DNA from 4 places in the Embleya sp. NPDC005971 genome. Region 2 is predicted to be linked to each of the others. Evidence: riboswitches for the same ligand, from Rfam matches in the RefSeq annotation. Region 2 holds a riboswitch; each other region holds the start of a gene.
What was found. A riboswitch is a leader RNA that binds a small molecule or an ion and turns the genes downstream of it on or off. The one in region 2 is predicted to bind cobalamin.
Positions count from the first base shown of each region.

Region 1: it holds a riboswitch for cobalamin, as region 2 does, so the genes downstream of both, ABZ374_RS39790 (CoA-acylating methylmalonate-semialdehyde dehydrogenase) here and ABZ374_RS00090 (ABC transporter substrate-binding protein) in region 2, are expected to answer to the same signal.
Region 3: it holds a riboswitch for cobalamin, as region 2 does, so the genes downstream of both, ABZ374_RS20520 (cob(I)yrinic acid a,c-diamide adenosyltransferase) here and ABZ374_RS00090 (ABC transporter substrate-binding protein) in region 2, are expected to answer to the same signal.
Region 4: it holds a riboswitch for cobalamin, as region 2 does, so the genes downstream of both, metE (5-methyltetrahydropteroyltriglutamate--homocysteine S-methyltransferase) here and ABZ374_RS00090 (ABC transporter substrate-binding protein) in region 2, are expected to answer to the same signal.

Region 1 is NZ_JBEXUX010000071.1:16,803-18,992, reverse strand. It holds gene ABZ374_RS39795 (pyridoxamine 5'-phosphate oxidase family protein) at 181-621, shown strand; cobalamin riboswitch at 641-811, shown strand; gene ABZ374_RS39790 (CoA-acylating methylmalonate-semialdehyde dehydrogenase) at 1,011-2,190, shown strand, end outside.
Region 2 is NZ_JBEXUX010000001.1:15,214-17,403, reverse strand. It holds gene ABZ374_RS00095 (DeoR/GlpR family DNA-binding transcription regulator) at 1-619, shown strand, start outside; cobalamin riboswitch at 705-944, shown strand; gene ABZ374_RS00090 (ABC transporter substrate-binding protein) at 1,100-2,089, shown strand; gene ABZ374_RS00085 (iron ABC transporter permease) at 2,086-2,190, shown strand, end outside.
Region 3 is NZ_JBEXUX010000022.1:12,256-14,445, forward strand. It holds gene ABZ374_RS20515 (Ig-like domain-containing protein) at 1-368, opposite strand, end outside; cobalamin riboswitch at 613-740, shown strand; gene ABZ374_RS20520 (cob(I)yrinic acid a,c-diamide adenosyltransferase) at 800-1,390, shown strand; gene ABZ374_RS20525 ((2Fe-2S)-binding protein) at 1,366-2,181, shown strand.
Region 4 is NZ_JBEXUX010000002.1:227,570-229,759, reverse strand. It holds gene ABZ374_RS03940 (LacI family DNA-binding transcriptional regulator) at 1-101, shown strand, start outside; gene ABZ374_RS03935 (hypothetical protein) at 290-607, shown strand; cobalamin riboswitch at 958-1,123, shown strand; gene metE (5-methyltetrahydropteroyltriglutamate--homocysteine S-methyltransferase) at 1,299-2,190, shown strand, end outside.

The sequences.
Region 1 (2,190 bases), on a different contig from region 2:
CACGGACCGGGAGCAGAGTCGGAGGTGCGGCCGACCCACCGGGTCGGCCCGCACGGAGAGCGCGGTCGAGCCCGGCCGTACCTGCTTCGTGCGCAGCCGAGGTCGGCCCGGCCGCCGCACCCATCGCCCGGGGAAGCGGCCGGACCGGCCCCCGGTCGGGGGCGGGCCAAAGGGTTGGAAATGAGCGAAGACGCCGTGCTGAAACGTCCCCTCGGTCGCCATGAGGCGTTGCGGTTGATGGCCGACGCCCGACTGGGACGCGTCGTGGTGAGCGAGGGCGCGCTGCCGGCCGTGCACCTGGTGGCGTTCGCCGTCGATCGCGAGTGTGTGGTGTTCCGGGCCCCGCTCGACTCCTCGCTCGCGAAGGCCGCGCACGACGCGGTGGTCGCGTTCCAGGCCGACCACGTCGACCGGGCCACCCGCACCGGCTGGACGGGCACCGTGACCGGACACGCCTCCCGGGTCGGCGATCCGCACGTCGTCGCCCACCTGGATCGTCTGCTGCCCGACCTCGACGGCCTCGGCGAGGATCAGGTGTGGATCCGGGTCACCTCGGAACTCGTCACCGGACTCGCCCTCGAACGCCGGCCGTCGGGTCACGGCCGGCACTGGACTTACTAGGACGTCCGACTATATCGTCTTCAACTACAAGGTCCGCGGTGCAGGGAAGTCGGTGTGAATCCGGCATGGTCCCGCCACTGTGACCGGGGAGTGCGCTGCCGCAGCACCAAGCCACTGGCGAAGGCCGGGAAGGCGGGCATCGTGCGTCGATCCGGAAGTCAGGATACCGGCCGCGGGTATATCCGTGTTGTCCACGAGGATGGAGCAAACACGCATGACACCGGTCCGCGCCCTCGCCCCGGATGATCCTGCGAACGTCGAACCCACCAGGTTTTCCTGACCACTTCGACGTCGACCCGCACCGGGCAACCACGCGCACCCGCGCCGACGTTGCGCACCCGGGTCGTGCCCCGACCTCCGGATCGCACCCGACGAGAGACAGGTCGTTCATGGTCCGCGAACTTTCCCATTTCATCGGCGGCAAGCACGTCCCCGGCGCATCCGGCGCGTTCGGCGACGTGTACGACCCCAACACCGGTCGAGTACAGGCACGCGTTCCGCTCGCGGATCGCGCCGACACCCTGGCCGCCATCGCCGACGCCGAGCAGGCCCAACCCGCGTGGGCCGCCTGGAACCCGCAGCGGCGCGCCCGAGTCCTGGCCCGCTTCCTGCAACTGGTCGAACCCGAACGCGAGTCGCTGGCCCGGCTGCTGTCGGCCGAGCACGGCAAGACCATCGCCGACGCCCACGGCGACCTGCAACGCGGCCTGGAGGTCGTGGAGTTCGCCACCGGCATCCCGCACCTGCTCAAGGGCGAGTTCACCGACAACGCGGGCTCCGGCATCGATGTGCACTCGATGCGCCAACCCCTCGGCGTGGTCGCCGGCATCACCCCGTTCAACTTCCCGGCGATGATCCCGCTGTGGAAGATCGCGCCGGCCATCGCCTGCGGCAACGCGTTCGTGCTCAAGCCCTCGGAGCGCGACCCCTCGGTGCCACTGCGCCTGGCCGAACTCTTCGTCGAGGCGGGCCTGCCGCCCGGCGTGCTGAACGTGGTCCACGGCGGCAAGGAGAGCGTCGACACACTCCTGACCGACCCGCGCGTACAGGCCCTGGGCTTCGTCGGCTCGACCGCGATCGCCGAGTACGTCTACACCTCCGCCACCGCGAACGGCAAGCGCGCCCAGTGCTTCGGCGGCGCCAAGAACCACCTGATCGTGATGCCGGACGCGGACCTCGACCAGGTCGTCGAGGCGCTGATCGGTGCCGGCTACGGCTCCGCCGGGGAACGCTGCATGGCCATCTCCGTGGCAGTTCCGGTCGGCGCGGAGACCGCCGACGCGCTGGTGGAAAAGCTCGTCGCCCGGATCGCCACGCTGCGCGTGGGCCCCTCGCACGACCCGGACGCCGACTTCGGCCCGCTGGTCGGCCGGGACGCGCTCGATCGGGTGCACGGCTACCTGGACATCGGCGTCGCCGAGGGCGCCAAGCTGCTCGTGGACGGCCGCGACGTGCGCGTACCCGGCCACGAGGACGGCTACTTCGTCGGCGCGTCGCTGTTCGACCACGTGACGACCTCGATGCGGGTGTACCGCGAGGAGATCTTCGGCCCGGTGTTGTCCGTGGTCC
Region 2 (2,190 bases):
CGGTGCGATGTTCACCGGCCGCGATCCCCGGGTCGAGCCGTCCTTCGAGGAGGCGCTGACCTCGGCGTCGCCCGCGAAGACGCTGATCGGGCGGGCCGCCGCGGCGCTGGTGTCGCCGTCCGAGAGCGTGGTCCTGGACGTGGGCACCACCACCACGTTCGTGGCCCGCGCCCTGGTGGACCGCGGCGACCTGCGCGACCTCGTGGTGTTCACCAACGGACTGACCATCGCGCTGGAGCTGGAGCGGGCCATCCCCCGGTTCTCCGTCGTGGTCACCGGCGGCACGCTGCGTCCGTTGCAGCACTCGCTGATCAATCCGCTCGGTGACCACATCCTGGAGCGCATCCACGCGGACACGGTCTTCCTCGGCTGCAACGGCGTGCACCCCACGGGTGGCATCACCAACGTGAACCTGCCCGAGGCCGAGGCCAAGCGGGCGATGTTGCGGGCCGCCGGGCGTCGGGTCGTGGTCGCCGACGGCTCGAAGCTGGGCCGGATCGAACTCGCCGAGGTGTGCCCGCTGGCGGACATCGACCTGCTGATCACCAGCGGCCCGGCCGACCGGGACACGCTCGACGCGCTGCGCGACGCCGGGTTGGAGATCCTGGTCGCCCAGTAGCGGCCGAAGTCGCCGGGCGGCAGCCGAAGTCGCCCGAGCGGCAGCCGAAAAAGCACCCTCGCTCGGCCGCCGCGGCGCCCATGGTTAGGCTGCCCTTGCGAACGGTTCACCCGGCTTCGACCGATTCCGGGTGTCGCAAGAGGGAATCCGGTGCGAATCCGGAACTGCCCCGCAGCGGTAAGTGGGAACGAAAGTCGCCATCAGCACTGGGCCCGGTGAAACGGGATCCGGGAAGCGGCGACCGGTAGGACGACCCGGCCACGCACCCGTGGCCCGCGGAACCCGCCCACGAGTCCGAAGACCTGCCGTCGCCCGCGTTCGCCTCGCGCACGCGGACTTCCGGGACCTCGCGGGCGGGTCCGTCGGACGACGGCGCCGAGCGGTGTCCGCCGCCGCGCTCCCTCCCTCCCGAGTTCCCCCGACGAGGACTCGCAAGGGAGAGCTTCGACGATGCCGACGCCGATACGAACGCGGACACCGATGGGCCGCAGCCGACACTCGTGGGCCGCGGCGGTCGCCGCGCTCGCACTGTTCGCAACCGCGTGCGGCGGGGCGGTGCAGGACAAGAAGGCGAGCGCCCCCGCACCCACCGCGTACAAGCCGTACACCGACACCGACAACTGCGGTGTGAGCACGACCTACGACCGGCCGCCGCAGCGCGCCGCCACGCTCACCTCCAACGCCACCGAGCTGATGCTCGAACTGGGCCTGGCCGACAAGATGGTGGGCACCGCGTACCTCAAGGGCCGCACCATCGGCGACAGATACCGGGAGGCGTACGGGCGCATCCCGGTGCTCGCCGACGCGCAACCCTCGCTGGAGAAACTGCTCGAAGCCACGCCCGACTTCGTCTACTCGGGCTACCCCGACGGCTTCTCCGAGTCGTCCGGCCACACCCGCGCCCGACTCGGCGAACTGAACATCAAGACCCACCTCAATCCCGAGGGCTGCGCCAAGGCACCGGTCACCTTCGAACAGCTCTACGGCGAACTGCGCTCCATCGGCGGCATCTTCGGCGTGTCCGAGCGCGCCGAAGGCTCCGTCGCCGCACTGCGCGGGCGGCTGGACGCGGTCACCGCGCGGCTCGCGGGCGCCGCACCGGTCAAGGTCTTCGTGTACAACTCCGGCGCCGACGCGGCGCAGACCACCGGCGGCAACTCGATGCTCAACGAGATCATCACCCGCGCCGGCGGCCGCAACGTGTTCGCCGACCTGAACGAGCGCTGGACCAAGGTCTCCTGGGAGCAGGTCGCCGAACGCAAACCGGACGTGGTGCTGATCTACGACTACGTGACGCCGTCGGCGGAGGCCAAGATCACCACGCTCAGGGCCACTCCGGTGCTCGCCGACGTACCCGCGCTGCTGGCGAACGCCTTCCCGGTGATCTCGCTGTCCGTCGCCCAGCCGGGGCCGCGCTCGGTGGACGCGGTCGAGGAACTCGCGAAGCAGCTCCACCCCGACCGGTCATGACGATCGATCGGGACCCGACGGCGGCCCGGATCGCGGTGCTCCGTGGGGAGGGCGCGGCGCCGCCGCCGGACCGGGGCCCGCCGGCCGACGTGCCGGGCGGC
Region 3 (2,190 bases), on a different contig from region 2:
ACGTCGAGGACCAGACCGTGCTCGGGATTGGTGTGCGACACCAGGGCCAGCCCCTCACCGGTGTCGCCGGCCAGCACCGGGACGTCCACCGACTGCCCGGCGCGAGTGCCGACCCGATCCGTGACGGCCCGCGGCGCGGCCGGCATCGGCGCTCCGAACCCGCCGTTCGGCCGTACCCGGTCGACACGCGAGCCCGGAGCGGAGTCGCCGGCCGGGCCGGCGACCACGGGCGGCAGCGACGGGATGGGCACCACGGCAACGGCGGGGCACCCGGCGCCCACACCGAACAACACCGCGCACCACACGAGCACCACACCGACTCGACGCATCCGGACGGCCGGTTCGGGTGTTCCGGAAACCGTGGCCACACAATCCTCCGGCACTCTGGTCCGGACACGGCCGGATCTGGGATGGGTCGGCCGGCGCCCGCCGGATCCGATGCCGGCCGAGGGAGCCGCTCTCGAACCCCGATCCTGTGCGCAGTGCCCACCGGTTCGCGACGCGGCACGCGGAGCGGCGGCGAGCTTCACCCACAAGCGTGGACCGACCGGGCCCGACAGTGGACCCGGCCCGGCGCGCGTGTCATGGTGGGAGGCGCTATGCGACGGCGGTACGAGGAAGTCGGTGTGAATCCGACGCGGTCCCGCCACTGTGATCGGGGAGCGACTCCCACACCGGCCACGACCCCGCGACGGGGTGGGAAGGCCGGGAGGAGCGAAGAGCCGAGAGCCAGGAGACTCACGTCGTCGCCACCTCACCAACCGGGGCGGATTTCCCCGAGAGAGGCCGGTGCTGCGCCATGTCCTTGGTACTGAGCCGGATCTACACCCGTACCGGCGATGCCGGTACCACCGCGCTGGGCGACAACTCCCGGACGCGCAAGACCGATCCGAGGTTGGCGGCCTACGCCGACACGGACGAGACCAACGCGGCGATCGGGGTCGTGCTCGCGCTCGGCGACCCGGAGCCGCAGACCCGTGCGGTGTTGGCCCAACTGCAACACGACCTGTTCGACGTCGGCGCGGACCTGTGCGCGCCGATCGCCGAAGGCGACACCCGGCTGCGGATCACCGAGGCCGACGTGGCCCGGCTGGAGGAGCACTGCGACGCGTTCAACGCGGAACTCCCCACGCTGCGCTCGTTCGTCCTGCCCGGCGGCAGCCCCGCCGCGGCCCTGCTGCACGTGGCCCGCACCGCGGCCCGGCGCGCCGAACGTTCGACCTGGGCGCTGATCGAGGCGGACGAACCGGCGGCGGGTGGGTCCGCGACGGTGAACCCGCTCACCGCGCGCTACCTCAACCGGCTGTCCGACCTGCTGTTCGTGCTCGCCCGACGGGCCGACGCGGGTGGCGCGGGTGATCTGCTGTGGCGTCCGGGCGACAACCGCTGAGCGGTTCGGCGGCACGGCCCGAGGTCGGCGACGCGATGGCCCGAGTCGCCGAGGTGGGGCCCTACTTCGTGCTGCGGACCGGAGCGATTGCCGACGGCGCGGGCTTTCGGCCGTTGGTCGAGTTGTACGACCGCGCCGCGCCCGACGCGTGGGCGGCCCGGGTGGAGTACGTGCGGGGCCGGTTGCGCACCGACGAGCCGCGGGTCGCCGCGTCGATCCTGTACCTGGGCGTGGCCTCGCGGTTGTGGTCGGTGGCGCTCGGCGCGGCGGTGCTCGGTCGGGTCGTGCCGGACCTGGACCCGGTCCGGACGCACTGGCGCTTCCCGGCGAGCGGTGCGATCGAACTGTGGGCGCCGGATCCGATCCCGACGCCGGTGCTCGCGGACCGGGCCGGGATCGACCGGGTGTACGCCGCGGTGATGACCGCGCACCTGGTGCCGCTGGCCCGGGCCACTCGGGCGGTGGTGCCGATCGCGGAGCGCCTGCTGGCCGGCAACGCCGCGTCGGCGCTGGTCGGTGCGGCCCGGGTGCTGCACCGGCACCCGGCGCCGGACGAGCCGGAACTCGTGACGACGACCCGGTCGTTCGCCGACGGTCTGTTGGCCACGGGCCTGCTGCGAGGGAGTGGGCTGCACGGCGCCCTGGGCGCGTTCCGGCGCACCACGTGCTGCCTGTACTACCGGATTCCCGGCGGCGGTACGTGCGGCGACTGCGTCTTCCACGACAAGCCGCCGCAACCGACCCGGGTCCGGATCGGGTCGTCGGCGCGCGGGCGTGACGGCGCACACTGACCGCGTACG
Region 4 (2,190 bases), on a different contig from region 2:
AACTCCTGTGCGACATTCTGGCCGACCGCACCCCACCCGACACAGTCCGCCTCCACCCATGGAAACTGCGCACCCGGGCCTCGACCCAGGGTGGCCACTGAACCGACCGCGTGCCGCCCGTTCGAGTGCTTCCCGCCCAAGGCCGATGCCGGCAGGCGCCGACTGCGGAACGTGCTGCGTCGCGTCAAGCCCTCCGCACACTACGACTTGCCTTGATATCTCACGTATTGGCGCCAAATCTCGCATTGCGGCGACAGCCCCCGGGCTCGCCCTGGTCATGACGGCCTGGTTGCTCACAGCCCACGGCACCCCGCCACCCCGCCACCCCGCCACCAACGTCCCCACCACGGCCGCCGATTACGGTGCCCGCCGGCCGGCCTCCCGGTCCGCCGGCGACGGCAGCGGCGGCAAGTTCATCCCGGCCACCGGCAGCTCGACGACGCCCGAACCGCCCAACACGATGCAGTCCGCACTCGCCCTGGCCGCGGCCGGCGTCGAGGAGGCCACCTTCGAGGACACAGTGGACCGGCTCAAGGCTGCGGCGCCCCCGACCCGCTCGCCACCCGGCAGTCCGTATGGGGCGCGGCCGGAACCCCGTTCCCGCTGAACCCCTCCTTCACCACTCCGCTCCCCCTCCCCCGTGCGTCCCCTGACCCGGCCCCGGTGCCGGCCGCAGGCGGGGAGCCCCGAGTGTGGGGCTCCCCCTGTGGTGGAAACCGGCCGGCCCAGGCACTTCGGCACCGCGGCGAAGGGTCACCGCCGCGCCGGGTCCTCCCCACCGGTCGGCGGTCGGAACGAACACGACACCGGATCGCGAACACCGGCCCCACCGATGCGTCGCCGGCCGTTGTCCGCGTCTTCGGCGCGTGCTCGCCCCATCCGGCTCGTGCGGTGGCTCCCCGGGGGCGCCCTCGGCCGGCTAAGCTGTCGCACGCAGTCGGTTCGCCCTGCCATCCGGGTAGGCGCGTCGTAAGAGGGAACCCGGTGTGAATCCGGGACTGCCCCGCAGCGGTGAGTGGGAACGACCGCCGTCAACCAGCACTGGACCCGACTCGGGTCCGGGAAGCGACGGCCAGTAGGTGTCCGCCCTTGGCGGATGTGCCCGCGAGTCCGAAGACCTGCCACTGCCCGTGCGCCGCCGATGCGCACGGTGATCTCGGTGACCTCGTGGGCGGGTCGGCGGACAACCGGTGGGACACGTGCGGGAGTACACCGACGTGACCCGTGTGGTTTGCCATTCCCTTCGTGCCTGCGATCCGTCCCGGGATCTTGTCGACAGGCTCGCGAAGGAGAGTTCCGTGACCACCAAGTCCGCAGCCGCGGCGGCCCGTGCCACCGTGTACGGCTATCCCCGTCAGGGCCCGAATCGGGAACTGAAGAAGGCCGTCGAGGGCTACTGGGCCGGCCGCATCGATGCGCAGGCGCTTCGGGACGCCTCGGCCGAACTGCGCCGCGCCAACTGGGAACGCCTCGCCCAGGCGGGCATCCACGAGGTACCCACCGGCGACTTCTCGCTGTACGACCACGTCCTCGACACCAGCGTGGCCGTGGGTGCGATCCCGGCCCGTCATCGCGCCGCCGTCGAAGTCGACGCCCTGGACGGCTACTTCGCGATGGCGCGTGGCACGCAGGACGTGGCGCCGCTCGAGATGACCAAGTGGTTCGACACGAACTACCACTACCTCGTGCCCGAACTCGGGCCGGACACCGTCTTCGAGGCGAACTCCGCCAAACAGGTGGCCGAGTTCGAGGAGGCCGTCGCGCTCGGCCTGACCGCCCGCCCGGTGTTGGTGGGCCCGCTCACCTACCTCCTGCTTGCCAAGCCCGCGCCGGGGGTCGCGGCCGACTTCGAGCCGCTGACCCTGTTGGACCGGCTGTTGCCGGTGTACGCCCGGCTGCTCGCCGACCTGCGTGCCGCCGGCGCCGAGTGGGTGCAGCTCGACGAGCCCGCCCTGGTCCAGGACCGCAGCTTCGCCGAACTGAACGCCGCCAAGCGGGTCTACCGCGATCTCGGCGGCCGCACCGACCGGCCCAAGCTGTTGGTGGCCTCGTACTTCGACCGCCTCGGCGAGGCACTGCCGATCCTGGCCCGGGCGCCGATCGAGGGCCTGGCGCTGGACTTCACCGGGGCCGCCGCCGCCAACCTCGACGCGCTGGCCGCGGTCGGCGGGCTGCCCGGAAAACGTCTGG